4 regions of the Paenibacillus sp. NRS-1760 genome follow, and region 4 is predicted to be linked to each of the others. Evidence: riboswitches for the same ligand, from Rfam matches in the RefSeq annotation. Region 4 holds a riboswitch; each other region holds the start of a gene.
The links. Region 4 has a riboswitch for cyclic di-GMP ahead of ACIFSR_RS12570 (anti-repressor SinI family protein). Riboswitches for the same ligand answer to the same signal wherever they lie in the genome.
Positions count from the first base shown of each region.

Region 1: linked by a shared signal. The riboswitch ahead of ACIFSR_RS09885 (EAL domain-containing protein) and the one ahead of ACIFSR_RS12570 (anti-repressor SinI family protein) in region 4 are both predicted to bind cyclic di-GMP.
Region 2: linked by a shared signal. The riboswitch ahead of ACIFSR_RS24780 (methyl-accepting chemotaxis protein) and the one ahead of ACIFSR_RS12570 (anti-repressor SinI family protein) in region 4 are both predicted to bind cyclic di-GMP.
Region 3: linked by a shared signal. The riboswitch ahead of ACIFSR_RS09510 (SpaA isopeptide-forming pilin-related protein) and the one ahead of ACIFSR_RS12570 (anti-repressor SinI family protein) in region 4 are both predicted to bind cyclic di-GMP.

Region 1 covers NZ_JBITPK010000009.1:10,754-18,378, forward strand. The annotation lists gene ACIFSR_RS09875 (methyltransferase domain-containing protein) at 1-795, shown strand, start outside; gene ACIFSR_RS09880 (metallophosphoesterase) at 801-3,386, shown strand; cyclic di-GMP riboswitch class I at 3,503-3,588, shown strand; gene ACIFSR_RS09885 (EAL domain-containing protein) at 3,673-6,585, shown strand; gene speD (adenosylmethionine decarboxylase) at 6,721-7,530, shown strand; gene ACIFSR_RS09895 (SDR family oxidoreductase) at 7,538-7,625, shown strand, end outside.
Region 2 covers NZ_JBITPK010000016.1:39,952-47,576, forward strand. The annotation lists gene ACIFSR_RS24775 (DUF1836 domain-containing protein) at 242-1,012, shown strand; cyclic di-GMP riboswitch class I at 1,085-1,169, shown strand; gene ACIFSR_RS24780 (methyl-accepting chemotaxis protein) at 1,255-3,012, shown strand; gene ACIFSR_RS24785 (HSP90 family protein) at 3,176-4,948, shown strand; gene ACIFSR_RS24790 (hypothetical protein) at 4,945-5,988, shown strand; gene ACIFSR_RS24795 (prenyltransferase) at 6,062-6,973, shown strand; gene ACIFSR_RS24800 (DUF6081 family protein) at 7,003-7,625, shown strand, end outside.
Region 3 covers NZ_JBITPK010000008.1:543,565-551,189, reverse strand. The annotation lists gene flgM (flagellar biosynthesis anti-sigma factor FlgM) at 1-41, opposite strand, end outside; gene ACIFSR_RS09530 (TIGR03826 family flagellar region protein) at 150-566, opposite strand; gene ACIFSR_RS09525 (ComF family protein) at 681-1,565, opposite strand; gene ACIFSR_RS09520 (DEAD/DEAH box helicase) at 1,562-3,805, opposite strand; gene ACIFSR_RS09515 (hypothetical protein) at 4,000-4,461, opposite strand; cyclic di-GMP riboswitch class II at 4,707-4,790, shown strand; gene ACIFSR_RS09510 (SpaA isopeptide-forming pilin-related protein) at 4,822-6,399, shown strand; gene ACIFSR_RS09505 (response regulator) at 6,565-7,293, opposite strand; gene ACIFSR_RS09500 (sensor histidine kinase) at 7,301-7,625, opposite strand, start outside.
Region 4 covers NZ_JBITPK010000010.1:340,073-347,697, forward strand. The annotation lists gene ACIFSR_RS12550 (lipopolysaccharide biosynthesis protein) at 1-65, shown strand, start outside; gene ACIFSR_RS12555 (right-handed parallel beta-helix repeat-containing protein) at 116-2,422, shown strand; gene ACIFSR_RS12560 (beta-1,6-N-acetylglucosaminyltransferase) at 2,526-3,428, shown strand; gene galE (UDP-glucose 4-epimerase GalE) at 3,501-4,547, shown strand; cyclic di-GMP riboswitch class II at 4,746-4,827, shown strand; gene ACIFSR_RS12570 (anti-repressor SinI family protein) at 4,846-5,007, shown strand; gene ACIFSR_RS12575 (helix-turn-helix domain-containing protein) at 5,022-5,354, opposite strand; gene ACIFSR_RS12580 (asparagine synthase-related protein) at 5,685-7,622, shown strand.

The DNA of each region.
Region 1 (7,625 bases), on a different contig from region 4:
GTCGTTAGTGTGCTTTGTCTCTTCCTTTCGATGTTCAGCGACGAATACATCGATATTTCTGATGATGTGTTGATTAAATATGTGAAGAGTATCCAAATTATCGACGCACCCTTTTATATACGAAGCTTGTTTGCCCGCAATTTTCTAGCTTCAAGAGACCGGTTCAAGAAATATAAAGAAGAGCTGGAGAAAACAGATCGTTATGCGGTTCAATTGGCCTTCGGCGGGACGGCTCAGCAGCGGAGAAGCTATATCGGAAGCGTGCTTCCGTTCAATAAGGCCATTCTCGACGTTGGCTGTGGAGAAGGTTTCTATGCGATTCCATTTGCATCCAAGATTGAAGATAGCTACTACGCGGTTGATATCCATGAGCCGCTGCTAGAGGTGGTAGAGCGAAAGGCGAAAGCAAAGGAACTGGACAACATCGCTAGCTTTCCTTCCATTGAACATTTTCTAGAGGCTTATAACGGCGAGCAGGTGGATGTCATTTTGACCGAGGTTATTGAGCATATGAGTCTAAATGAGGCAGCTGTTCTGATACGGCAAATATGCGAACATGTTGATTTTGATTATTTTGTGCTGACAACACCTAATGCAGAGTTTAATGCTTATTATGAGCTGGAAGACTTCCGGCATGATGACCATAAATGGGAGCTTGGACAAGCTGAATTTCAAGAGTGGCTGCTCGAAACGATTAAAGATCAATCCGTGGAAAGCCAATTTGTCGCAATCGGCGACGGAGTGAATGGTATACAAACGACGCAGGGTGCGATTTTGCGGAAGAGGAGAGAGTAGCGTCAATGGAAATGAGAACGAGAGTCCATACGATTTTTATGCTGATTGGCACGACGGAATGCGGGAAAACAACCTTTGCAAACGAAGTGCTGATGCCGCAGCTGCGATTTAGGGATGACAGCAAGGGCATGAATGCGAACGTGCAATATATTTCATCCGATAGCATTAGACAAGAGCTTCTAGGCTCTGATTATGATAAATATGATCAAATCATGCTTGAAGCGAGCGATCAGGCTTTCCGCCTTTTGTTCGAGAAGCTGCGGCTGGTCACTACTTTCCCCATCAATGCGGAATTTGTTGTCGTGGATACAACAGGTTTGTCGGAGGATTTCCGGGCGAGAGTGAGGGAGGTTGCAAAGGGAAATAACTACAACCTTGAAGTCGTGCTGTTTGATTACAAGAAGCGGGATGATTATTATTCATCGGAGCGTTCAAAGAAACTGATAACGAGCCACATTAATCGTTTGCGCAAGGACGTGCTTGGTTCGCTCTCGAGGGAGAAATATAGCAAAGTTCATAAAGTGCGGGCTAAAGATTTTTATTCCCCTATGGATAAGGTTGCGAATCCGGATTATAAGATTATAATCGAGGATGCTGCTGAGTATTTGGATGTTTTTTTACCGCTGGACCAGAAGACGATAATCGTCGGTGACGTTCACGAATGTGTGGATGAGCTGAAGGCTTTGCTCGTTAGCCATGGGTTTCAACTAGAGGGCAATGTATTGGTTGAGACAGGAAAGGTCAGAGGTACAAAAGTATTGCTCGTTGGAGATTGGATCGATAAGGGAAGCCGCACTAAGGAAATCATTGATTTCCTATATACGAATCAGGATAAGTTTTTGTTTGTGCTTGGCAATCATGAAAACTTCGTCCATAAATATATGCGTGGTGAAATCAAAGGTGTGGAAGACGAGCTGCTGCATGCCTACTTCGATTCGACTGAGGTGCTGAGAGGCGATGCTGAGCTGCTTCAGAAGTTTAATCATCTCGTATCGCTGTCGAAGCCTTTCTACAGAATGGTAGGAAAAGCAGGACCATCCTATTATGTGACTCACGCGCCATGCGAGAACAAATATATTGGCAAGCTGGATGTGAATTCGGTCCGTCATCAGCGTAATTTTAGACTCGACCGATCGGCGCCGATTGAAGCACAGCTTGCGTTTCTGAAGCGGGATGCAGCAGGAAACCAGCCGTATCATGTTTTTGGACATGTGGCTGCTAAACAAGCATTTCGGATCAGAAATAAAATCCATTTGGATTCAGGCGCAGTTCACGGCAATCTGCTAACCTCGGTTTCTCTGTCGATGAAGCCGACTTTCAAATCACAGAAATCGTCAATAGCCGGCATGGAAGGCGAGCTTCCTGCTCTCTTCAAAGAGGAACGCAAAGTATCGGTGCAGGAGCTGGATGATGATGAAGCCCGCAGATTGCAGTATTGCTCGCGCAATAAAATTAACTTTATTTCAGGAACCATGTCTCCTGCAGATAAGGATGAAGCGGCGGGTGAGCTGGAATCGCTGAGGAAAGGGCTGAACTATTTTGTGGAGCGCGGTGTTAAAGAGGTCGTGCTGCAGCCCAAATACATGGGATCACGCTGCAATGTTTATTTGCATGCAGATATCGAGCAATGTTTTGCAGTGAGCCGCAATGGATACAAAATAAATAAGGTTGACCTGACCACTGTTTATGAGCGACTGCTGCAAAGATTCGGGAGCTACATGAAGGAAAACGATATATCGATGCTCCTGCTGGATGGCGAGCTTTTGCCATGGGAGGCGCTGGGAGAAGGTCTCATCGAAAAGCAGTTTAAGCCTATTGAGAAGGGGCTTGAGACAGAGCTTGCTTTCCTGAAGGCGAATGGATTCGAGGAAGCGTTCGGAAAGCTTGCGCATGATTTCAAGGAAAGTGGTTTTGAAAAGGATCAGTTTCACCTTAGCAAAGGGGCTATTAATGAGAAATATGGCCTAGCCGTCTATCAAAATTTTAAGCATGTTCATTCTATTCTTGAGAAAAATAGGCCAATTGACGAGCATATCAAAGCATATGAAACGTATAAGAGGCAGCTGGAGCTGTATGCCGAGGCAGGGGAGCTTGAATACAAGCCTTTTTCGCTGCTCAAAATCGTATACGTGGACGGAAGCGAGCAGCTGCCAGCGTGGAAAACCTCTGAGATGTATCGATTCCTCTCTGACGATCCATTCATCACGCTTGTGCTGTCTGATGCGGAAAGCTATGAGCTTGCAGAAAAATATTTTTACACGCTTACGGTAGACAATCATATGGAAGGTGTCGTGATTAAGCCCGAGGTGCCTCAGCCGTACACGGTTCCCTATATGAAAGTGCGTAATAAGGAATACATGTCTATTATTTACGGTTATGATTATAGATTTCCGCACAAGTACAATAAGCTCATCAAGCAAAAAAATATTACGCAAAAGCTTCGTACATCATTTAACGAGTACCGGCTAGGACAGCATATGCTGGCGATTCCTTTTGCTGAAATTGCCCCGGAAAACAATGGATATCAAGCGGCTGTTGCGAATCTTTTGTTTGAGGTTGCCAAAGAGAAGGAAATCGATCCTAGATTGTAAAACATCAATATACCAAACCTCCCATAATGGGAGGTTTTTCTACATCATTCGACCTATTATGAAATTGGTTATGGTATATATCGGAATAATATGGAATACTGGTATATGTAAAAAGTCCTAGTAAAAAGCAAAGTTGTCGAAAGACAATGACGCAAAGCCAACAGGCCTAAAGGAAATTTCCAAAGGTGGCTGGGTTGCCAAAAGGATGAGTGATAACATACCTATATCCTCTCCTTAAAAACTTCAGGTTACCGCCTACGTTATGAATAAGAGGGGATATTTAGCAATGAAACAAATGATTAAACGTTTTAATGGCAATGTTAATGTTGGTAGTTTTAATATTGTTCAAAAGCTATCTAATTTAGGTTACTGGGAGTTTGACCATATTCGCAGAGAAGCATCCTGGTCGAATCAAATGTTCGAAATATATGGTATGAAATCTGATTTCTCGATGACGATTGAACAATTTTTTGAGTTCGTGCATCCCGAAGATCGTGAGCGCGTTAATGAGCAGTTCCACCTTGCAATTGAATCAAAAAAGGAAAGCGTTTCCGAGTACAGAATCGTTCGTCAGAGCGGTGAAGTTAGATATGTGGTGGAAAACATTACTTTCATACGGAATGCCGAAAACGAGATATTGTTGACGATAGGCATGATTCAGGATGTAACGGAAAATAAAAAAATACAGCATCGCCTCACAATCGAAGAGCAGCTTTATAAATCGATATTTGAAAACAACCCTGACGCGGTCTTTTCTTTAGACGCACAAGGGCGTTTTTTGTCATGCAATTCAGTGCTTGAGCAACTTTTTGGATATACGAAAGAGGAAATTATAAATGATAGTTTTCATAAATTTGTAGATGCCGCAGCGCTGGATAAAACGATTCAATATTTTGAGCAAACGCTCAAGACGCGGAACCCTCAAAACTATGATACGACAGGCATTACGAGAACAGGGCAAACGGTCGAATTTAATGTGACCAATATTCCAATCATTATTAATAAAAAGCTTATCGGTGTCTACGGCATTGCCAAGGATATTACGCAGCAAAAAATGATTGAGCAATCGTTGACTGAGACCGAATTAAAATACCGCAGTATTGTCGAGCAATCCATTGTCGGTATTTTTGTCGCGCAAAAAAACAACTTCGTTTATTCAAACGATCAGCTCAATAAAATGTTTGGTTATGACTCCTTGATCGGTATGGATATTATTCAGACGATCCATCCGTCAGACCGTGAAGCCGTCGTTAATCAACTAACGAAGGTACAGGAGGGGCAGTCTTTATCTAATTTCTGCCACAGAGCCATTAAACAAGATGGGACGATTATTCATTGCGAAGTGCACTATAATCAAGTGTCAAATATGGGAGAGCAGGCAATCGTTGGAGTAGTCCTTGATATTACGGATCGGAGCAAGGCTGAGGAATTAAATCAATATTTGGCTTACCACGATTATTTAACGGAGATGCCAAATCGCAGAATGTTTGAAGACCAGCTAGATAAGCAGCTAAGGGTAAGCGAGTATTTTAAGCAGAGGCTGGCGATCGTGCTGATTGACGTGGATCGTTTCAAATATGTAAATGATACGCTGGGGCATCCAATTGGGGATGAGCTGCTGAAACAAATCGCCTTTCGATTGATGAGCAATTTACGTGATGGCCAAACCGTATTCAGACTTGGCGGAGACGAATTTGCAATTATTATAGCTGATGTAAAGCAGCTAAACGAAATCAAGGATATGGCAGCTACTATTATTAAGCTTATCAATGAGCAATTTTTGATAGAAGGATATGAGCTGAATGTAACCGCAAGTATTGGAATCAGTCAATCGCCTGGCGATGGGAGCTCGGTGGAGCAGTTGATGAAAAATGCAAATGCGGCTCTTTATCATGCGAAGTCCAGAGGCAGCAACCAATCACAGTGCTATTCCGCTTCTTTAAATGTGCAATCATTCAAATTGTTTTCACTCAGCAATGATTTGCGTAAAGCGCAGGAAAGAGGAGAGCTGTTCCTTCATTATATGCCTCGCGTACATTCGCAAACGATGGAAATTGTTGGCGTTGAGGCGCTGCTGCGCTGGAATCATCCGGATTGGGGATTGGTTGCTCCGTCTGAATTCATACCGATCGCAGAGGAAACGGGGCTTATTGTATCGATAGGAGAATGGGTGCTTCGCGAAGCCTGTATGCAGCATAAACGGTGGCAGAGCTTAGGCCTGCCTTCGGTTACGCTGTCGGTTAACTTTTCGGTGCAGCAGCTTCTTCAGCAAAATATATTGCATACCATCGATCAGATCATCGAGGAGACAGGAATTTCCCAAGATCGATTGGAAATTGAAATAACGGAAAGCTCCTTTATTAGCAATGAGAATGCGGTGACTGAATTGCTGCTGGAGCTGAAGAAAAGAAAAATCAAAGTATCGCTTGATGATTTTGGAACCGGCTATTCCTCTCTTTATTTATTGAAGCGCTTGGCACTCGATACGATCAAAATTGATCGGTCATTTATCGAGGAGTTGATGACGGATCGTAGAAATAAAAGCATTATTGAATGCATTATTCAATTGGCTGGCGAACTTGGCATGCAGGTAGTGGCTGAAGGCGTTGAAACGAAGGAGCAGTTCAACTATTTACGCGATCAGCGATGCGATGAAATCCAAGGTTATTATTTCAGTCGTCCTGTAGAGCCGGACAGCATCGTACAGCTATTGAGCCGAAGATCTTGTAAAGAGCCTGCTTTATTTATGCCTAGTAAAGAAGTGCTCGTTAATAGGAGAAAAAGCTTTCGAATCGATTTGAAGCATTGTCTATTGGCAGAGATGACCATTACGATGTTCAAAGGAAGCAGTGTGAAGCTTGGGAGTACAGAGGTGTTTGTTCGAAACATCGGGCCAGGTGGGCTCCGGTTTATAGTCGGTGTGAAGCTGCCCGTTAACAGCGATATCCTCTTGATGTTTAAGACGAAAATTCTTAATCAAATGTATGTGCTATTCGGATTTATCGTCTGGTACAATGAACTGGGCAAAGACATTTATGAATATGGTGTGCAATTTCAATTAAAAGAAAAGCAGCAGGATGAGCTCGTCAATACGCTTAATTTCCTAGCCATTAAGCAGCGTGATGGGATGCTTCCTCAAACACAGGTGTATGTAGGAGATCCGATACTCCGGATTAAGGAATTGAAAAAACATAATTAAAAATGAGATGGAAAAAGCATTTTACATTCGGTAAAACCGGGGGCGTGAAATGCTTTTTTTGTGCAACATAAAAGTTTTGCCGCATCGGTCTTTGGGTAAAAGGAAATAGTAATTATTGAAAAGGAGGATGTGCGCTTGAAACTTACACCGGAACAAAGAATTCAGCTGCATGGCTTTAATAATTTAACGAAGTCACTCAGCTTCAATATGTATGATGTGTGTTATACGAGAACGAAAGAAGAGCGTAAAGCATATATCGCCTATATAGACGAACAATATAATTCGGATAGGCTGACGAATATTTTGGAAACAGTATCGGATATTATTGGAGCGCATGTGCTTAATATTGCAAAGCAGGATTATGAGCCGCAGGGTGCCAGCGTTACTTTGCTCGTATCTGAAGGGCCGGTAATTGGCGGACCCAATGAGTCGTTTGAAGAATCGCCGGGTCCCTTGCCTGATTCCGTAGTGATGCATTTGGATAAAAGCCATATAACGGTTCATACGTATCCGGAGTATCACCCGAACGAAGGGATAAGCACGTTCCGCGCAGATATTGATGTATCGACCTGCGGCGAGATCTCACCGCTTAAAGCGCTGAACTATCTGATCCATTCATTTGATACCGATATTATGACGCTGGATTATCGTGTGAGAGGTTTCACGCGCGACATTAATGGTTATAAACTTTTTATTGATCATGATATTAACTCGATTCAGAACTACATACCGAAGAAGGAAACTCTTTTGTATGACATGATCGACGTTAATATTTATCAAGAAAATGTGTTTCATACCAAATGCAAGCTGAAGCAATTTGATTTGAACAACTATTTGTTCGGCTATACGAAGGATTCGTTGTCAACCATAGAGCAAGAGGAAATTACGAGAAGATTAAAGACCGAGATGGATGAAATCTTTTATGGAAAAAATATAAGGAGCTGATTTTCTCATGTCTAAATCGTCATCACAAAAAAATATTAACCCGCCGCAGCACCAAAACCGTCAACCGGGTATTGAATCCGAGATGAAGCCGCTGC
Region 2 (7,625 bases), on a different contig from region 4:
CCCTTTTATGTTTATATTTTTTTTATTCTTATGATCTACTATAACGAATGATTACATGATATGACAAATGCCATATCCAACGGTAACAGCCTTATACGCGCTTTAAAATCGATTTAACGAGAATGAAAGGCTTATTCTCATTGATTTTCGAGCCTTTACAAGCGTCATTCTCCGGCATATGATGAGTTCATATGAACTTGTAATATAGGAATGCAAGACGAATGTGCGAGGAGGAAGCGAGATGGAGTCCTTTACGCTTACTCGAAAAGAGATGGCTTGCTTGCTGCTGGCTCTGGACGGAAAGTATAATTTAAAGCCACTGCAAGTGCTGCAAGCCGCATGGACCAAAACGCATCAATGTGATTTGGAGAAAGGCACGGGACTGCCTGCATTTATGTCTACGCTGCTGCCTCCAATTATTGAAAAGCTCATTAAAGGAAATGAGATTAAAGGCTTTTCACTACATGAAATTGCTGCGTTGGGCCAATTAATCGAATATTCGAATCTGTCGATTACCTCCATGCAAAACTGGGTAAAGCGAGATTTCAAACCTTATTTCGATTGTCCGAAAGCTGGGAAAAAATATTCTCTAAACCAAGCTGCGTTATTATTTATTATTGATGATTTAAAGTCAAATCTTGATTTTGAATCCATACGCAAGCTTTTTGAGATCGTATTCAAGAAACCAGAGGATGAAGCAGACGATTTAGTTGGGCCTATTGAATTATATGCATCTTATACTAGTATGTTTGAGGAGCTAGATGCGAATAACGATCAACTGCTCGACATTTCCGGTCATCTGAAGGAAAATCCGCATCAAGATTTATTGACAGAGCATGTCATTCGCTCTTCAGCGAATCAATTTGCAAGCAGATTGCCGAATTTAACAGAAAAACAATGGGAAGCGGTGCGAAATATTTTGCTCGTTGCGGTTATTTCCATCCAAACCTCCTATTTTCATTCGTTAGCAAGGCGTTATTGCAATGCAACCTTATTTTTAGCCACAGAATAAATATGGTTCAAGGGATGACAAACTCACTAAATAGTCCTATACTGGTTTAAGTTGTAAACTACAAAATAGACAAACTGAAAAAGGCAAACTTGTTGAAAGACAAGGACGCAAAGTTATGGGCCTAAGGTGTACGCACTATGGCTGCCAGACCGCCGGAAGGATAATAAGCTAACTGAGCTGTCCGCCTCCTGTGGCTGGATAGCTTTTTTTGTTTTCAGGAGACAGAGGAGAGAGCAAGCAGGATGGTTTTTAAGGATAGGATAGAGAGAGCAAAAATACTGTTTAAGAAATTGAGTTTGAAGAAAATAACGAGCAAATTATTGCTTGTTACCGCAATCATCACACTATTTAATGTAGGCTCGGGCGTTTTGATTTATTTTCAAAATCATTCAGTAGCAACCTCAGTCGAAGGTTCAGAGGAATTGCAGCGTGCTGAACGCAATTATCAAGGTATATCGAATAGGCTGCTGAAAGTGATGCTTCTAATGGTAGATGCCATTGAAAATGGCAAAAGCGATGCAACGCTGATCATGAAGGATTTGGAAACGATGCCTGCCAACATCGATGAGTTGGAGAAACAGCTTATCGATATGGATAAGAAATATCCGCCTGCAACGGAAGATGGTCCTTATTATGCGAATCAAGTTAATGTTCTTAAGCTAGCATTAGATAACTTGAAAGTGACGAATACAGACGTGAGTGGATTATCATCAGATGAGAAATCGCTCCGCATAAGCAATCTAATAAGCGTATATACCGTCATTCTAAGTTATTCCAACGATACAATGCACGAGCGTTTGACCGCAGACGCTAACGCGACGCAGAGGCTTCTCGATAAAGACATATCCAGTGCGAACCTTATTGTGCTTATAAATGTCATTTTGCTAGCTATTCTTCCTGCTATTATGATTTTTGTCATCTCACAATCGATTAGAACAGGACTTGTAGGCATTACAAAAAGAATTAAGCAGTATGGCAATAATGATTTTACAAGTCAAGAAAAACTCGTTCGCTCTGACGAATTTGGCGATCTTGACCACGCTTTGGCTAATATGGGCGATCAGCTGCGAGAAACGATTAAAGCTACGCTTGAAGTGAGCGAATCTGTGCTCCACATCTCGAATAATATGGATAATATGATTGGTATTAATCGAAAAGCATCAGAGGATGTAAATGGCCAAGTGGAGCTGGGCAGAAAAGTGTTGCTGTCGCAGTATGACGATGCTTCATCCATTTCGGCAGTTACGGAAGAAATCTCAGCAAGCTCTCAGCAAATTGCTGCGTCGAGTGAATACATAAACAATGATATGCAAAATATGAAGCAATCATCTCATAACGGCACGCAGCAGATGGCTGGCGTGGTCTCGATGGTAAATGAAACAGTAGACCAGTTCTCAAAGCTAACTGAAGCTTTCGAAACGATGAATGAACGATATAACAATGTAGCTAAGTTTTTGAACGGCATTCAGGATTTGAACACACAGACGAATTTGTTGTCACTGAACGCATCCATTGAATCGGCAAGAGCGGGTGAGCATGGCAGAGGGTTCGCAGTAGTCGCTGATGAGATCCGCAAGTTGTCCAGTCAGACCGATATGATCTCGAAGCAGATCACGAAGGAGCTGACACTCATACAGAGCGATGTGGCAGCAAGCAGCCGCACGATCGGCAGCTTCGCGAATGTTATTAACACGACGCGTCAAGCATCTGAAACCGCAAGCAGCACATTCCAAGCATTGGAATCACAAAGCAGCATGCTGTCAGATCAAGTGAGCGAGATTTCTACGGCAATTAGTGAAATTACAACAGGCATGTCTCATATCGTGTCTGCAGTAGACAAGCTATTGACTACGTCTTCAGAAGTGAATGGGAAAATGGAACATATGAGCGAGCTTTCAGTTAAGCAAAATGATATTTCCGATGATTTGCGCACGCTTGCGGAGAAGCTTTCACTTTCCTCGCAGGATTTGAAGGAGAAAGCATCTGTTTTCAAAGTATAAGCAACACAAAATGATAATCGTGTGAGGCAGGCAGCATCCATAGGTTTGGGGTGCTGCCTGCCTCTTTGTGCAAATAAAGAAGGATAAGCGAGTATAATGCCGAATCAATGAATGGAATAGACCAATACAAAACAGATCCACTATGGGAGACAGGATGAGCGAAATGAACTTTCAAGTTAATTTACAAGGGATGATCGAGCTTCTCTCAAAGCATTTATATTCGAGCCCAGGCGTATTCATTAGGGAATTACTACAAAATGGCGTTGATGCGATAACGGCACGCAAACGGCTTGGACATCGTTTTGATGCACGCGTAACAGTTGAAATTTACGGTTCTCGAACGATTGCCGTTCACGATAATGGGATAGGCCTGTCCGAATCCGAAATCCAGCTTTTTTTGGCTCAAATCGGAAGTACCTCCAAGCGTGACGAAATGGATTCAGCAGACGACTATATTGGACAATTTGGCGTGGGTTTGCTGTCCTGCTTCGTAGTGAGCGGCGAAATCGTTGTTATTACCCGCTCCGCTCTAGAAGGCGATACTTTAGAATGGCGCGGGCGGCCAGACGGCACGTACACGATTCGCAAGCTTGAGAAGGATGCTCCAATCGGAACAACCGTGTTTTTGACATGCAAGGAGGGTTACGAGGATTATTACGAATGGGATCGTGTGATGGAGTTAATGAGCCATTATGGTCAGTTCCTACCTGTTCCGATTCATTTGTCCGAAGGGAAAACAGATATTAGGATTAACGAGGAAACTCCTCCGTGGTCCATGAATAGCAGTGATGCGCTCACCTATGGCGAAGATCACTTGTATCAAACCTTCTTGGATGCCATACCTTTAAAATCAGTAATTGGTGAGCTTGAGGGTGTCGCTTATATTCTTCCTTATGCTGTAAGCTTGCAAGCCGAGAAAAAACATAAGGTATATATGAAACGTATGCTGCTTTCCGATCAAGTTAACAATATGCTTCCGGATTGGGCTTTTTTTGTTACGTGTATCATGAATACGAATGGACTTCGACCAACGGCTTCTCGGGAGTCATTTATGGAAAATGAGCTTTTTCATACCGTAAAGGATGAAATTGGCGAAAACATTAAACAGCATATGATTCAGCTTTCAGAATCAAATCCTGTACTATTCGGGAAAATTATTGTTATTCATTCTGCTTCCATTAAAGCGATGGCTGCCGAAGATGATGAGCTTTATCGATTGTTTATCCCTTTCTTGTCGTTTGAGACTTCATTTGGCATGATGAAGATGAGCGAAATATTGGAACAGAACAAACGGATCGTTGTATCTTCAACACTTGATGAATTCCGCCAAGTGGCTCGCGTTGCCAAAGCGCAAAATGTGATGGTTATTAACGGCGGTTATGTCCATGATTTTGAACTTGTACGCAAGCTGCCTGCGCTGGATGAGGATATCGAGGCGTTAGTTCTAGATCCGATTAATTTCTCGAACGTCTTCCAATCCATAACTCCCGCGGAGCATAAAAGCATTCTTTCCTTTCTGGAGCTCTCGGATCAGCTGCTAGCTCCATTTCAATGCAGAAGCGTAGTAAAGCGATTTGAGCCAGTGGATTTGGCTGCTTTATACAATACAAATGATGAAGTGAATTTTCTGAGAATGGCAGAGCAAACGAAAGATGAAGCTAATGATTTGTTCGCAAACATTGTGGATGTTGTCATCCATGAGTTATATGAGGTGCCATATGCGACGATTTGCTACAACTTTAATAATCCGCTTATGCAGAGGGCTATGACCTGTCAGAATGCGGATATGCAGAAGCTAAGCATTGAGACCGTTTATACGCAGGCCTTGCTGCTTGGTCAATATCCTCTTGGCCCTGAGGAGCTGAAGTTAATGAACAAATCGTTTATGCAGGTGCTGGAAATCGGTCTTAGTCAGGCTGGTGATCGAGAGCTATGAAGCAGCGATATGATCAATTGCGAAGCGAGGCATGGAGCTTGCCGCAGGGAAAACAGAAGCTTGCGGTGCTTGAGGAGGCTATTCGGATAGCCGATTTGCATATGACGAAGGAAGACTCCTATTACGCCCGCATGACTTATTCCGAGGCAGCGCTTGATTCGGGCTATGAAGAGCGATTTCTTGTTTCGTTTACCTGGTGCTTAACTCAGTTTGAAAAAGATCCGGCTGCTTATTCGAGCTTCACCCTTATTTGGCACTATAAATGGTTTGTTAATCAAATTTGGCGGTTTCCGCAATTTGGTACGGATCAAATCAATTCGATTTTTAATGATTTTAAGGCAAAATGCTTACAATACGGTCACAGCCTGCGCCCATATTATCAATGTCTTCATCGATACGCGCTATCTCAAGGCGATCATGAGTCGGCTCAAGCAAACTATGAGCTTTGGCGCAAGACGGCTAGAGATGGAATGTCTGATTGCAGCGCCTGTGAGCAAAATGGCTTTGGCTACTATCATTTTACAGTTGGCAGATATCGGCGAGGACTGCAAGCTATGAAGCCTATTATGGATGGTCGAATGACCTGCAAATCCATTCCGCAAAATACGTACAGCCATCTGCTTCTCCCGCTCCTTGAGACGGAGCAAGCAGATGAAGCTGTAAAGATGGCAAAAAAAGGCGCGCGTTTGTTAAAGGGACCTGGTTACTTAAGCGAATATGGGAGCTTCCTTGCTTATTACACAGCAACCGACATTCATAAAGCCGCCAAATGGTTTGAACAAACCGTCCAATATGCGCTGGATACGAGAGTAGGCTGGGATCGGTTGTTGTATATGATTTCAGCTAGAGCATTTCTACAATTGTGGCATGCGAAAAACCGTCGGAGAAAGCTGAATGTTAGCAGCGATATTACGTATGAGATGATTGTAAAGGATACCGAACAATTAGCTGCTGCTTTTGATCTAAGAAACCAAAATCATTATTGCACCGAGCTGCTCAAACAGAAGCTTAAACAAGTTCAAAAACTAAGCCATTTTTAATCCATGTGTTGACGTATAGCAAATGGAAGTGGTTCAATTGAACGATCGACAACAGAGAGGGCAGTGGCAGCTTATGTTTAAACAATTTATGAAAGCATCCAGGCTGAGGGTTCTTCCTGTTATGCTTATTCCCGTGGCGTTAGGTGCGCTGGGGGCTTTTGTGTGGAACGGCATTTTCAATCCTTTATTATTTATCATCACCATAGTTGGGGCAGGAACAGCCCATTTATTTTCTAATATGATCAATGATTTATGGGATTATTATAACGGTACGGATACGGCCGCTCAATCGACGGAAGGGGCAATTGCAACCAACTCTGGCTATTTGACAAAAGGGACGTGGAGCATTCGCACCTTTGCGACCGTAACATGGGCATTATTTGGCATTGCAGCGATTTGCGGCATTATAATTAGTATAACAAGCGGCTGGCCGGTGCTCGTATTTGGCGGGCTTGGGGCGTTAATTGCTTATTTCTATGTAGCTCCGCCGATCCAATTCGGATACCGCGGCAAAGGCTACAGTGAAGTCGCGATTTTGATCTCCTTCGGCATACTGCCTGTCGTAGGCGCTTATTTTGTACAAACCTCAGAATTAGATTCTCGGGCATTTTGGCTATCGCTCCCAATAGGACTTTTGACTACCCTAATATTGTTTAATCACCATTTCCTGCACTGGCAGGCTGATCGTCAAGCAGGGAAAAGAACATTAGTCGTCGTTTGGGGAGAAAAGAGAGCACTCGTTTTCTCGCGCGTTTTGCTTTTTCTCGCCTATATTTCACTTATCCTATGCGTGGTCGTGAAAGCATTGCCTATTTACGGGCTGCTGGCGCTGCCAACAGCGATACCTTTATATTTGGTATACGGCAGGTTATCATCAAATAATGTATCTGCTGCATACGTACCGCTTATGGGTGCCTCGCTGAAAGCAACGATGCGATGCGGTGTGATCTTAATCGTTGCCTTAATCATTCAGGGTCTTATTTAAAACATACAACTTAGAAAGAGGTCATGGATATGGAGAAGCAATGGACTTTAGGAGATTTTCATACGATTCTAAATGAAGGGGAAGTATGGAAAATCGGTGGTTTTCCGCTGCAAGACGGAACCTTCTGGCAGTACCGAGAGCCTAATGCGGTTGTCATTGTTCGCAATGGACTGCTGTATGTAAGAGCACCGCTTAGCCGCTCGAACGATCAAATTCAAATACTGGATAATGCTAAGCATATGTATTATTCTGCTGAACCTGTTCTTGTACCTGAATCCGGTGAGATCAGCTTTGAGCTGCAAATTCGCGCACGGTCGCAAAATACAGCGCCTGATGATCTTTATGATGGTTTCGTTTCTTTGAATCTGCTCGATTTCACGACAGGCGGGGCACTCGACTTTTTTGCGGGAAATGACAAATATGCAAGTGTATATGCCGTTCTTCCTTTTCCGGGAGTAAAGGTGCCGGAGACGGATAAAACGAGATATTTCTGTGTGTTTAAGGAAGACACAAACTTTGCGGCGCGCGAATTTAATACGTACAAAATTACGTACAATCGCACCAATGATGAAGTCGTATTTTTTTTGAATGGCCAAGAAGTGCGGAGAGAGCGTGATGTTCCGGTTAAATTTAACCAATTTATCGTTGCGCT
Region 3 (7,625 bases), on a different contig from region 4:
GGATTAAGCGCTCCGATACGATTCGTCTCATTTATTTTCATTGTTTACCCACCTCATTATTTACAGGAACTAAAAAAGCCGATTACCTTTACAAGTATTATCGGCTTCAGTCAAGTGAAATTTTATAGTCAACAAAATATTAACTTAAATCATTTATCATTGTATCTTTCTAAGCCTTTATAAACACCCGTTTGCTTGTAAGCACTTTTTAAATCTTCTTTTCGCGATATGTCTTGGAACATCTGCTTCTTGTCCTTCTCAATTCGATTGCGACAATTGTCGCAAAGTTGATTATCACGAATTAGAGTTCCGCAAGATTCACAGGGGTATGACATATTAGGTGCATTCATAATGGAGATGCGTCCCTCGCGTATGAACTTCGTAATTTGTTTAATCGAAACACCCGTAGCATCAGATACCTCAGTAATAATTGAGCCTCTAAATTCACGCAAATAGTTTGCACAAAGCTCATATTCTTTATCAATTTCTCGCATGCATGCCGGGCACACGTCTCTAAAGTTTTTTGCAAAAAGCTTACCGCAGCGAGGACAATTATCTAGGTTCATCGCTCTGAGCCCTCCTTTTTTTGTAAAACCATACTAGCTATTAGTTACATTCTAATCGATAGCACTAACTTTTTCACTATGAATCTAATTATTAGATCTATCAGCCTAGCTGGATTATGAACGAGCCCATGTCAAAATATAGATATCGAGCGGAAGCTCCACATAACGGTGCAGAGCCTTAGAGCAGGCTTCTGCCGTGCTTCCAGTTGTGTAGATATCATCGATTAAAAGTATACGAATAGCTCTATCGTTTAGATGCTTTTTGCTATGGGATTCAGAGGCTAATAAGCTCAAATTGTTCGTATTCACTTCAAAAAGAGATTGCGTATCGCGCAATCTTTCGGAACGCGTTTTGAAGCTTTGCTTCTCTGAATGTCGCGAACGAATGAGTAATTCCAAAAGCGGCAACTGAAAACGCCTCGCGATATGGCTGGCGAGCTGCTCCGCTTGGTTGAACCCCCGATCAGCTGCTCGTTCTTCACTTACAGGAACGTAGGTAACAGCATCCCAACAGTCTGCTATCGATATTTTTGGTTTGCGGCTGTTGCTTCTTGCCTCGGTAGCCTGTTGAATAATTTCAAAGGTCATCGCCTCGAATGCAGGCAGAAGCATATCTCCGAGCAAAGGAGCAAGCTGCTCATTGCCCCTATATTTGTACAAGGCGAGCATGGCTCGCATGGCTTGATTATAATGAACCGCGCTGCGGTTGCATATGAATGCGCCATGCGGACGACGTATGCAGTCTTCGCATGGGATGCCGCGCCCGCATCTACGACAGGCGATGCGGGTCAGCCATGGTATTGCGGAGAGGCACGCTCCGCAAAGGGAATTGCGAAGCTGGGTCGTCAGCTTCGCGTGGTTGTAGCTGCTCGCGCTGCGAGCCTCGCTTTGCGGTTTGCCGCATAGGAGACATGCGGCAGACGTTGGAGCGAGCAGCTGCGCGGATGTGGTGAAAGCGGATTGCAGACGCTGCAGCCATGCTCTTGGCGAGACGTTCATTTTGGCGAGCCTCCTTTGGGAGTGGGGAGCAAGTAGCCTTGCTTGCGAGCCATGCGATTCATCGTTTGAATATGGCGTACCGCCTGCAGCTGTGGGCGATTGCGATCATGGCTGCAGAAGTACACTCGACCGAATGGATCATCCGCAGAGCGGCCTGCTCTTCCAGCCATTTGAACCAGTGAAGCCTCGTCAAATAACCTTCCATCTGCGTCGAGAATATAGACATCGCTTTTAGGAATCGTTACGCCTCTCTCTAAAATGGTAGTTGTGACTAGTACTCGTATATCCCGCGAGCGAAAATGCTGAACCTTCTCTGTTCGTTCTTCATCCTGTGAAGAGGTTGCCCCAACAGCAGCATGTGAAAGAGCAGCACGCAATAAAGCCGCCATAGGCTCGGTTTGAGCAATTTGCTGCACGAATACAAACAGCTGAGCGTCTCGATCAAGGGATGACCGCATGGCTGCTAAGAGCTTTGACGGCAGCTTGCGGTGCTGGAGCATCTGCTTTACTGTAGGCGTTTGTAGAAGCTTGGGCACTGGAAGAGGATGACGATGATAACGAACAGGTACTCTTGCATGAGGCAGCTTCCCTCGTTTTGCTGCTCTTTGCAGCTCACTAGGCGGCGTAGCGGACAGCAGCAAGCGAGCAGCACCTGGCGCACAACTTTTGTCTGCTGCAAAATGCAGCAGTGGATCGCCCGCAAAAGGAAACGCATCTAGTTCATCAACTACAACGAGATCAAAGCCTTGATAAAACCGCATCAGCTGATGCGTTGTCGCAAGTGTAATATCTCCACTTTCCCAGCGCTGCTCACTGCCACCGTATAATGTTACGACTGAAGCTTTAGGAAAAGCTTTCCGAATACGCGGGTCAAGCTCGATCACCACGTCACGGCGCGGTGTGGCAATAAGTGCCTTTCCGCCGCGCAGCAGGACAGACTCCACAAGCGGAAAAATCATCTCCGTTTTGCCCGCTCCTGTTACAGCCCAAAGAAGAAACTCTCTCATCTGGCGCTGCTTGTCCCGCTTTGACAATGCCGCATCTATCGGCGGCTCTTCCACAAACTGCAGCGCCTTGGCTGCTGCAGCTGTCTGCGCAGGGCTAAGCCCCCATTTATCAAGCCGCTGTTCATACGTCAGCGGCCTCAACCCCTTACCAGAGCCGCGAACCGTCGTCTCTGCCCAGTTCAACCCCGCGCGCTGCCCCGTAATAAGCAGCTCACATTCCCGGCTTCGCCCCATCCCAATGCACGCCATGCAGTAGGCGCAGTGCCTCCCGCACGCTGCACATGCCGTGCGGTGCATTTGCGCCTCGCCGCTCCCACAGCGCAAACAGCTGCGCTCCCGCCTGCGGCGCCCTAAAGCTTCCAATCGCCCGCCACCCACGGCGGCGATTGATCCGCTCAGGCGCAACTGCCCGAGCAGCGAAGCAAGCTGGAGCAATTCTCTCCAGCTTGACGCGGCCCCGGGACAGCTTGCGCTAGACAACAGGGCGTGCGCCTCGCTTCGCAAAAGCGCACGTCCCTGCAGCATACCCGCGGCAAGCTTCGCTCCTGCCGCGATCTCTCCCAGCTCTTCAGCGTTATAAGCTCCCGCTTCCTCGCCACCCACACGCTTAGCGTTGCTACGCTTTTCACCATTATTCGCAAGCGCTGCTCCTCCGATTTCCCCAACCACAGCTCCCCTTACCTTCTCCCACCTCTCCACTAAACCAAAAAGCCTCTCTATCGCCAACGCTCCTTTCCGCTTCCCTCGACTACCCAAAAAGCGCCAACGCCCCCCCAAACTAATCTTGCCATTATGAACTGCTTGCTCTACTCCTCCACTGTATTTCCGATAATTTCTCTCCAGCTCGCTAGAATTCTGATTACTACTATTCAACCCGCCAGTCGCTGCATCTCCACCCGCCCCATCAGCTTTTGCTTCCTCCGCACATGCCACCAACAGCTCAATCGCCTCATAATCAGCATTCCGTCCCCCCTCATTTAAGCTTTTACTCGCGTTATTTCTGCCGCCACTGCCACGTTTTATAGCCGCATCCCAAAGCTCCACTGCAACGCACGCATCCCCGAGCGGCAGTTCTTCTTTCAGCAGCCATCCCTCCTCTGCGATCTCGTTGTTCAAGAATCCCACTTCACCAAACGCTCCATGCATCCAGAAGTATTTATCCACCATTGCCTTGATAGTCAGTCGAGCCTGCCAGCAGCCTTTCACTTTCACAACATACAATTGTGCCTTCATCTCTATTCGCTCCCTCGACACTTTATAGAACTGACTTCATTATTCATCTGTTAAGTTAACTACGGCCTCTCCCTTACCTGACAAAAGGAGAATGATGTTGGCAAGCACGGTAAACAAAAAAAAGCACACCCAACAACGCATTTGCGTTATTGAGTGTGCTTCACTCCGACTATTTCATTACCGTAGAGTATATACTAAAATGGCATTTTCGACAAATCTGTCGGATTTTGCAAATCAATTAGCACCGCATGATCGGAAAGCGACACAACTCCTTCTGCCTGGAGCAGCCATAGCAGCTGAGTTCCATCCACACCCTCTGTTTGAGAGCGCTTACTGTCTTCGCTTCCAGACAATGAATTAGATCCATTAGAGTGAATCCTGACCTCATCACCCTTTCTAGCTAATCGTTCAACAATAGCCAATGTCTCCTCTGTAACCCCTTGATCTACGATCGTCAAACGAACGTTTTTCCCCATTCGCCGAGAGAAAGAAAACAGTGAACGTACATACCATTCCATATTGTTTTGCTGGACATCAGCAACGAGCACATAATGCTTGCTGGATTGCTGGCGCCCTCGCCAAATTCGATACGCCAGATGCACCGACAATGCAGCCAAAGCATAACAGCCAATAACAAGAAGTAGAAGTTCAAACATGGCGGCCACCTCCTCTTTGTGACACTATATGCCATGAAGAGCCCACTGGTTCCGCAATCAAGGGACAAGGTGACAAAATGTGTGTTATGCCAAAAATATATCCTGCTTTATGATGATTATTAGTCATTTTCTGACAAAGAAACACCCTTGAGCAATTTCCAATACATGTTATCATTTTAATATGAAAGCATGCATATCTAACCGGTGCACGCATATAGAAAGGGAGAGTGGATTTTCACAATCAAAATAACTAGGGAAGCGATGAAGTATAATCTACAATTGGACACTTGGATTATATGGAGCTAGTAGTGTAACCGGCCCTCTTGGAACCCCACTACGTATCTAAGAGGAGAGTGAAAGATGCGTTATTTTAGGAAAAAAATCAGTTTAGCCCTGGCTCTGTTATTAATTTTTTCGTTGTCGCTTAGTTCCCTTGCCATGGCGGAAGGTGATAGCAATCAAAGTACGAATGCTGCGGCACTCGGAGATGAGAATAGCTGTCCACAGTATTCATCGGATCGCAAGGATGTCATTGCCAAGCATTCCAATATCGTAGTCAATAATAACGGAACAGCTACCGCTACGTTCCAGACGTTAAAAGATTGTGTTAGAGTCAGCTTCTCCGGCTATGAAGGCCCTGCTGACTGGGCACCTGGACCCGGCGATACAACCATTCCATACAACAAGCAAACATTTTTTGAGGGACAGTCTATTATATATCCAAAAGCAGGTACTTACTCCGTTACGATTAACATTCCAAGATGCTTGCCTTATCAATTAGATATCTATAGCGGAGATTTAATTAAGACATTGGGTCCCGGCGCTCACGGTGACAAAATTTTAGCATGGAATCTAAAGCTTTCGAACAGCTGTACGGGCAATATCATCATCAACAAATTTTTAAATAATGTCGAAGGGGCTCCTCATGTCGACATTACCTTCGAGCTTTGGAAAGACGGTAAATTAGTCAAAAGCGGTGTTACCAATAGTGACGGTATTTTGCAATTCAACGAATTGCCTATCGGCACCTACACATTAAAAGAATTAACCTTAGATGGCTTTACCACCGATTTAGTGGCTACCCAGCAGATCGTAGTAACCACAGATAACTCTGTGCGAAAAGCAGTTATCAATACGGCTAAGCTCAAACTTGAAACGGCCTGCTCCGCCGACCCGAATAAAACAAGAGCTTGGAAAGTAACCAATGAGAGTAACATTGAGGTTTCTTATTCATGGGAAATTCCAAATTCCACTCAAACAGGAAACGGTGTAATTCCTGGAAAAGGTTCCGTAAGCTTTTCAACAAATACGGAGCTCGTCAACCCAACTGATCCACAAGCTGTACCTAATACGCTGAAGATCCATTGGGGCAAGGAGAAAGAGCTTTCACTTGTGAACGCAGGCGAAACCTGCTCTACGCCTACTCCAACACCATCATCGACACCTACTGCTACTCCAACTTCTACACCGGAGACTACGCCTACAGTTACACCAACTTCTACACCTGAGAGCACGCCTACAGCTACACCAACTCCTACACCTGAGAGCACGCCTACAGCTACACCAACTCCTACACCTGAGAATACACCTACCACTACACCAATTTCCACACCTGTGATCACACCTAACTCGACACCTGCTATCACGCCTAGCAGCACACCTACTGCTACAACTACGGTAACGACAACACCTACATCGTCACCTGAAGCAACACCAATCGTCGAAATTGATGATGAAGATCCACCTGTTGGAGGAGTTAATGAAGGTGGGGAAGGCCAGCCGCCAATCGATCCTGTTGTTGCTGTAGATGAAGATCAAGTCCCACTTGCTACTCTGCCAAAAACAGGCGAAAGCAGTCCAGTTCCTTATTATCTCATCGGGGCATTTGCCCTTTCAGCGGGATTCATTTCTCTTCGCAGACAAAAACAAAGAAAATAGTTAAGATTGTATGTTTCACCACGCACTTTTAGGCTGGTTTTATACAGCTTAGGAGTGTTTTTCTTTTACACAACCATCACAAGGCAACATTATATGCAAACAAAAAACCCCGCATCAACCGATACGGGGTTTTGTTCGATATGTAAGTAATGATCAAAAAGGCTACTACAGGGTAACCCATCCATATTTGATCGATTGGATAACAGCTTGCGTACGGTCATCAACTTCCATCTTTTGCAAAATACTGCTCACATGGTTTTTAACCGTCTTTTCGCTAATGAATAAAAACTCTCCAATGAGCTTATTGCTCTTGCCCTCTGCCATAAGCCTTAAAACCTCTGCCTCACGGCGTGTTAATGGGCTCTCATCGCCAGCAACGAACTTAACTCCCGGTTCCTGAGCAGCTGCAGCACCTGAGACAATTCCCATCTCATCCAAATACGTCATACGGCGAAGCTGGTTAATGAGCTTGCCTGTCACTTTAGGATGGATATAGGCATGACCTTGGACAACGGAACGAATGGCGTTAATTAGCGATTCTGCCTCCATATCCTTCAGAAGGTAACCTGTAGCCCCTTTACGAAGGGTTTCGAATACATAGCTCTCATCGTCGTGGATAGATAAAATGATAACCTTAACATCAGGAAACATACTTTTTAATCGTTCAGTCGTCACGACACCGTTCTCTATAGGCATATTAATATCCATCAGGACAATCTCAGGAATGGTATGATTGCAAAACTCCAAAACTTGAATGCCGTCACCACACTCGCCGATAACTTCAAGATCGTCTTCCATATTTAGAATCCGCTTAAGTCCTTCACGAAACAGCTGGTGGTCATCCGCAAGTAAAATTTTGATTGTATTCATATTGCTTGCAGCTCTTTGGATCATCATCATCTTACTCCTTTCTAGATTCGGCAGTAGTAGGTATATCTATTATAATTTTCGTCCCTCTACCGGGATTTGAGTCTATATCCATCCTTCCCTCTATTAGCTCAATGCGTTCTCTCATCCCTACCAATCCAAAATGTGCGTTTCGAGTAGCATCCTGCTCGATTAAATCGCTGTTAAATCCAACGCCGTTGTCTTGAATTACGAGTGAAATATGCTGTGGCTGATAGTTAATCTCGAGCATTACATGTGAAGCGCTCGCATGTTTTAGTGCATTGGTAAAAGCTTCCTGAACTAAGCGGTATATCGCCGCTTCCATTGCAGAGGGCATC
Region 4 (7,625 bases):
TAAGCACAATTTACCATAAGACAATTAAACGCAAACGTCATATGGAAGTTGGCGGAACTAAGTAACCTTTCTCTGACAAGCTACATATGTTAAGAGTAAAACGGAGGTGAAAGTTATGCAGCAATATGGGTCATACCGAATTGAACTTGATCGTTTTAATATAAGCAATGACAGTTCGAATGCTGCCGCAACAACAAGTGGGATAAATGAAGCTATTGCATGGGCAAAGTCTGAGGGCTATCAACATATTATTCTGCCCAGTGGAACTTATTGCGTGAGAATGGATCCTAGTTCCTTAGTTGCTATTAAACTACTAAGCGGTATTCATCTAGAGTTGGAACAAGGCTGCTCCATTGAAATGGAAACAAATTCATCACCGAGTTATTCAATCGTTGAAATGAGAAAAATTACTCATGCCAAGTTATCAGGCGGGAAATTAACTGGTGACAAGAAAACGCATGTGTACGAGATTTATGTTAACTTCACTAGAGGTGGAGTTAACGCTGACGGAACACTAAACGATAATCCGAATTGGATTAGAAGTGAAGTGCTCGATCGATACGCGAATCCAGGACTGCTTACAAATTTTAGACTATGGAGCATGACAGGTGTTAATACAACGAACTATTCATTTTATCAATATAAAGATACTGTATCTAAGGCTACATTTGTTGGTTCTCGAACAAATGGTGTTTTTGCTCCAGCTAATCCAACCGGAAGAGGTTGGCTGTTAAATGAGGATAAAGACGTAAGTAAGAACAACAAAATGATATTTGCCATCTCATTGCCTTCTCCTATGACCGATAGTCAGATTAGTGCGCTTCGAGGAAAGGTTGATAATGCAGCTTATACCCACGAAAGTGGTTTTGGTATTGGAATTTTTGGTTCCAACCATATTGAAATAAGTGATATTGAGATCTCTGATTGCACAGGTGACGGGATTCTTACCGGCTGGGAACAATATTATGATGATCCTTCTTTATATACGCAGGAACAGATGGGGAACCAAATACTCATTCATGACACTAATATTCATCATTGCCGCAGACAAGGTATTTCATTATGCGGTTCAAATGATGTGCATGTATACCGCAATCATATTCATCATATTGGGTATGACGATGATGGGGTAACATCAAATTTCAGAACTGGAACGCCTCCAATGTTTGGCATTGATGTTGAGTCCCTTGTAAGCCAAAGTAATATACCAGTTAAGTCTGCGACTAATCCGTCAGGATTTGAATTGAATTATAGAATATATATTACAGACAATTATATCTACAGCAACGCAAGAGGACATTTTGTTAATGTTGATGGTACTGAGATTAACTTGGTTGGAAATAACTTTGAAGGCAAAAATGTTGGTGGAGTAAGCTCATATTCAAATTACCCATTAGTAGCATATATAAACAACTCATTTACGGATTGTGATTTAAGTGTGCAAGGTGATAATTTTGTGAATGGTGCAGTATTTCTGAGAGGGAATTTAAAGCTTAATGATGTAAGAGGGGCAGTCGTACAAAACTGTGCAATTAAAGATGGTACGGTTACTGGCTCCAGTGTTTATGGCTATTTCGGGACACCTGCAGTTAATGTGACTACAGGAACTTTTACGTATAGTACCCCACATGGCATGGGCAATGGAGCACAAATATCATTTGAACAATGGGTAGGCAAGGTTCCGACAGGAATTAGCATTGATAAATTATATTACACAGTAAACATCTCTTCCGTAGCATTTCAGGTATCTGAAACGAAGGGAGGTCCACCGGTTGTTATTAAAGACGCTGGCCAGCCTGGATTTAACATTAGCAGATTTAATTACGGCAGATGTTATTTGTCCAACATCACAATAGAACGAGACTGGCGCAATGATAATACTTTAGCACGACATTTCAATATTTTAGCAGCGGGTGCTGTCATTAGAAATGTTACGGTAAAGAATTACGATGTTTTAATAAACGTACCTCAAGATTATGTAGGACGCCCAAACATGATTAACGGCATGACGGTTATTGAAGGCTCTGCAAAATTTGAGGCTTCTCACATTAGCAATAGTGAATTTATTAGAGCTAAAAGTACAGTTATGGGAGCAAGTGACGTTCAGCTTGGTTCGACCGATGCAAAGTTCACTCGGCAAGTTACGCTGAGATCATCGTTGCTACAAAATTCTGGTATCGCGGTGGATGGCAATTCAATCGTTTCAGGCACCACCTTTTTAAATTCAGCTATTGGCAAGTCGGACAATACGAACAAAGCTGTATTTTCACAATCTTATCTTGAAAACACGAAAGTAAATTTAAATTGGATTCGGCAAAATCAATCCGTAACTATCGCTAAATCTACATTTAGCGGTGTAACAGTAACAGGAACCGCCCCATATGTCCGATTGATTGATAACACTGATCTTAGCAGCAGCTAGCTTTTAACCTTAAAAAAAGAATAGATCCCTGTCACTTACAAGTTGAGACAGGGACTATTTTAAAATATAATGTTCGTTATTGAGAATTAAGGGGAGTGAACTAATGAAGTCAGCTTTACCCTCAACTGCCTACATATTGCAAATTCATAAAAACCCAGCCCAAGTAAATACGTTTATTAGTCAATTGACTGCAACCGATACGGCAGATGTATATGTTCATATTGATAAAAAAAATTACGATGAGGTATCACCTAAAATTAATAGATCCCCACGCATTAACGTGTTGGAAGAAAGCTGTAATGTGAAATGGGGAGATATTAGCCAAGTGGATGCAACGATCATGCTGCTAAGGAAGGTATTAACCTCAAAAGTAGATTATGACTTTGTATGCTTAAGGAGCGGTCAGGATTTACTCGTTAAAAATGGTCTTAAAGTTCATTTAATGGAAAATCCCAATAAAATATTTATGTCTGCGAAATTTATTCATGATCGTGATATTTCTGCTGCACATGTAAATATGAAATGGTTTGATTCAGCAAGAAGACAATACAATACATTCCACCCGCTTAGAATTTTCAGAAGCATAATGCTGAAACTGTATAAGAAAGGTTTAGTTCTTTTCCCTAACCGCCAGTTAATGCCTAACAATTATTTGTTGTATCATGGCTCCTCATGGTTCTGCATACCAATTGAAGTTGCAAGATTTATCATAGATTTTATTGACCAGAACAAATGGTATTATCAATATTTCAAAAACGCTCTGTGCCCAGATGAATGGTTTTTTCAAACCTTAGTTATGAACTCGAAATATGCGGATCAGGTCGCTAATGATAATTTAACTTATTTAAAATGGGGTGAAGAATATAACAATAGTAATCACCCCATAAACTTAAGTTTTAAAGATATTGATTCTATTGAAAAATCGAATAAATACTTTGCGAGAAAATTCGATGAAAGAGAAGATGTAGCAATGATAAATTATTACAGCGAAAAGGTATGCATGTGAGCTTAGCATCGGAGAGGTATTTTTTTTGATTTATTTGTTCTTTATTAAGAATTGTTGAGAGGGGTAAATAAAATGGCAATCTTAGTAACAGGCGGAGCGGGGTACATAGGCAGTCATACTTGCATTGAGCTTCTTGAAGCGGGATATGAATTAGTGGTTGTTGATAATTTTTCTAATAGCAGCTATATCGCTTTAGAAAGGGTAAAAGAGATTACAAATAAATCCTTTACCTTTTATCAAATGGATCTTATGGATCAAAAGGGACTCGAGCATGTATTTTCGAATCATGCTATTGATGCCGTTATTCACTTCGCCGGGTTAAAGGCTGTCGGAGAGTCTGTACAAATGCCTTTATCTTATTATCATACCAATATAACGAGCACATTAATTCTTTGTGGAGTCATGAAGAAATTTGGTGTTCAGAAATTAGTATTTAGTTCCTCGGCTACTGTTTATGGACGGCCCGAACATGTTCCGATTATTGAGGATTCACCGCTCTCAGCAACAAATCCATATGGCCGGACTAAGCTCATGCTAGAACAAATTTTACTGGATTTAGCTAGTTCAGATAACAGCTGGGGAATAACGATCCTGAGGTATTTCAACCCTATTGGCGCCCATAAAAGTGGTCGAATTGGAGAAAATCCAAATGGAGTGCCAAACAACTTAATGCCTTACATATCGCAGGTAGCTGTTGGCAAGCTTAAGCAGTTACATGTGTTTGGAAATGATTATCCAACTGTGGATGGCACTGGAGTGAGAGACTACATTCATGTAGTAGATCTAGCAAAGGGGCATGTAAAGGCACTGGAAAACATGAGTAGAAAATCAAATGTGAATATATATAATCTTGGCACTGGAAATGGCTACAGTGTGTTAGAGATGATTGCAGCCTTCGAGAAGGTAACTGGGCAAAGCATTCCATACGAGGTCGTTAACCGCAGACCTGGCGATATTGCTGTTTGTTATGCAGATACGTTGAAGGCAAATGTAGAATTGAATTGGTTTGCAACAAAAGGAATAGAAGAAATGTGCAGCGATACGTGGAGATGGCAATTTTCAAATCCGAATGGATATGAAGAAGATACACTGTTGAAATCTGAACTTGCAGCAAAATAATATACCGGATAGCTCTGTTAATGAAGCAACATTTTAGAGCTCCTAATTTGATCTAGCGGGCTCTATTTCCTTCCCCCGCTCCCTTTAACAATCGTTAAATAAATTCGACAAAAAATGTAATTATCTTTCATTTTTGTGAGACAGGAAGCGACAGCATACGCAATTAGAGTGATTTATAATACATCTATAAACGAATGACAAGCATAGGGAGACGTTGAAATGCGTTTAGTATCTGGGCACCTTAAACGCATGGAGTCAGTGGTGCAACCGTCCCAAATTGAATGGGGGACATGGGAAAATGGTACTTACAAAATCAGAGGATAATCAGGATTTAGATATGGAATGGGTAGCATTAATCATGAATGCACGTTCTTTGGGGTTTAGCAAGGAAGATGTTAGAAAGGTATTACTATGTCTTGAAGAAAGCAAGAAAGATGATATACAAGAAACAGCCGTATAAAAGAAAATAAAGCGCTACTCGCGCTTTATTTTCCATTTATTGAATTCTAAAAATTCTTTAAATTGATCTTTGCTTACGCCAGAAGCCATTGCTTCTCGAACTAGATCGGCCCACTCGGTGTCTAGATTGCTTGTTTTACGATCATTATTTTCATCGCTATTTAAAAATTCTTCAACCGTTACGTTTAATACTGCGCCTACCTTTTCGAGAAATTGAATCGAAGGATTTTGCTGGAGCCCTCGTTCAATAGAGCTTAAGTAAGATTTTGCGACGCCTGCCCGTTGCGACAACTCCGTTAGGGATAGGCCTTTTCTCTTGCGCAGCATCTGAATACGTTCTCCGATCATAGCAAACTCCCCCGTTATCTCTTCGTTGTAGACTAACACTATTATAACGAATAATTCTTAATTGCGAAAGCTTGTAAGTTTTAACGAATAAAAAATAAAATGACGTCTAAATTAGAAAAAAATAAGGTTAAACCCATTTCGAAATGTTGTTCTTATAAAAGAACGATGTTTCGTTTTATTTTGTGATATTTTGGTGAAAAAACGATTGACAACGTCCGTTTTCAAGTGTATTATTCAAATATGTTCTTTATTAAGAACTAAAAGACATTCAATGATGCTCGCATCTCGTTCGATTGAAGAACACGCTGGCTATCTAAATCGGAGGCACGAATGAGCGCAATAGCAGTCGTTTATGAAGTTGATCAGACAGCCCATGTGTTAGATCAGGGGAATAGACTGATGCAGCAATTATCGCGGTTTCCTTGCAATACAGCTCAAGCATGGAATAAGAACAATGTGTTTGTTGGATGCCATAATCAATGGATTACACCAGAGTCTGTCGGGGAATGCAATCCCTATTATGATTCAGAAAGACGTTTAGTCATAAGTGCCGATGCAATTATAGATAACCGTAATGAATTATTTGAATCACTAAACGTACACCTTGATCGTAGAATGCAAATGACTGATGCAGAGCTCATTTTACTCTCCTATGCAAAATGGGGTGTTGAATCACCCAAGTATCTAATCGGTGATTTTGCTTTTGTAATATGGGATGAAAGAGAGCAAAGAGTATTTGCTGCTAGAGATTTTTCTGGTTGCAGAACTTTGTATTATCACTGGAATGGAAATCGGTTAGCGATGTGTACGACGATGAAACCACTGTTAGAGCTGCCAGATGTTCATAAACGTCTGAATGAGCAATGGATGGCACAGTTTTTAGCTATCAGCACAGTAATTGATGTTGTTGACGTTACACAAAATGTGTATAAGGATATTTTGCAATTGCCGCCATCTCATTGCATGACATTGGTTAATGGTCAAGTAAAGGTCATGCGATATTTTAAGCTAACGGCAAATAAGAAACTTCGCTTCAAAACGGACGAACAATATGTTGAAGCATTCAGGGATGTATTTCAACAGTCAGTAAATGCACGATTGCGCACTTACAAACAAATAGGTTCACAATTAAGTGGGGGGTTGGATTCAGGAGCAGTAGTTAGTTTTGCAGTTAAAGCCCTTCGTCCAATAAATAAAGAAATACATACATTCAGTTATGTTCCTCCAAGCGATTTTGACGATTATACCTCTCGTCAAACGATTGCTAATGAATCACCCTATATTAATTCAACTGTCCAGTATGTTGGTGGGTTTCAAGCGAACTATCTTGACTTTAAAGATAGAAATTCGTTTTCAGATATTGATCCATTTCTGGAGACATTAGAAATGCCTTATAAATTTTTTGAGAACTCTTTTTGGATAAGAGGCATATTCGAACAAGCTGCGGCGAAAGACATTGGCATATTACTAACAGGTGCGCGAGGTAACTTGTCCATTTCTTGGGGTGATGCCCTCGAAAACTACTCTCGTCTCTTAAAACGTTTCAGATGGATTCATTTACATAACGAAGTAAAGGCATTTAGCAGAAATATGGGGACTGGGCGTGGACGAGTATTTTCTGTTTTGAGTAAAATGGCTTTTCCAGCACTTAGCAGATTACATATCAATCAAGAGCCTTCTATTGGACCTATTATAAATAGCGATTTTGCAACGAAAACTAAAGTTTTTGATCAACTTCGCGAGCATGGAATGGACCAGACAGGTTGGCTAGTCGAGCAGAACATTTATAAAATAAGAAGAGAACATTTTGAGAATCCATTATACTGGAATGCTACCAATACAGTTACATCAAAATTTTCGTTACCTAATGCTTTATGGAGTCGTGATCCGTCAAATGATAGTAGAGTTATCCAGTTTTGCTTATCGGTACCAGAGGATCAATATGTTCATAAGGGATTAGATCGAGCTCTTATTCGAAGAGCAACTGAAAATTATTTACCGGATGACGTAAGGCTCAACCAGCGTGTTCGCGGCGTTCAGGGTTTGGATTGGCTTCATCGTATAAGACCAGATTGGCATTTGTTTATCGAAGAGGCAGAGTCTATGAGCAAAGATGATAGAATGATGTCTCTTGTAGATGGCAACCTGGTTAAAGGAGCATTGTTACGTTTTAAAAAAAAGGCGGATTCAAATCTAGCAGAGGATGAAGGTTTGCGAGCCCTTATGAGAAGTGTAATTGTGTATCGATTCCTTAAACGACATTTTTAACCA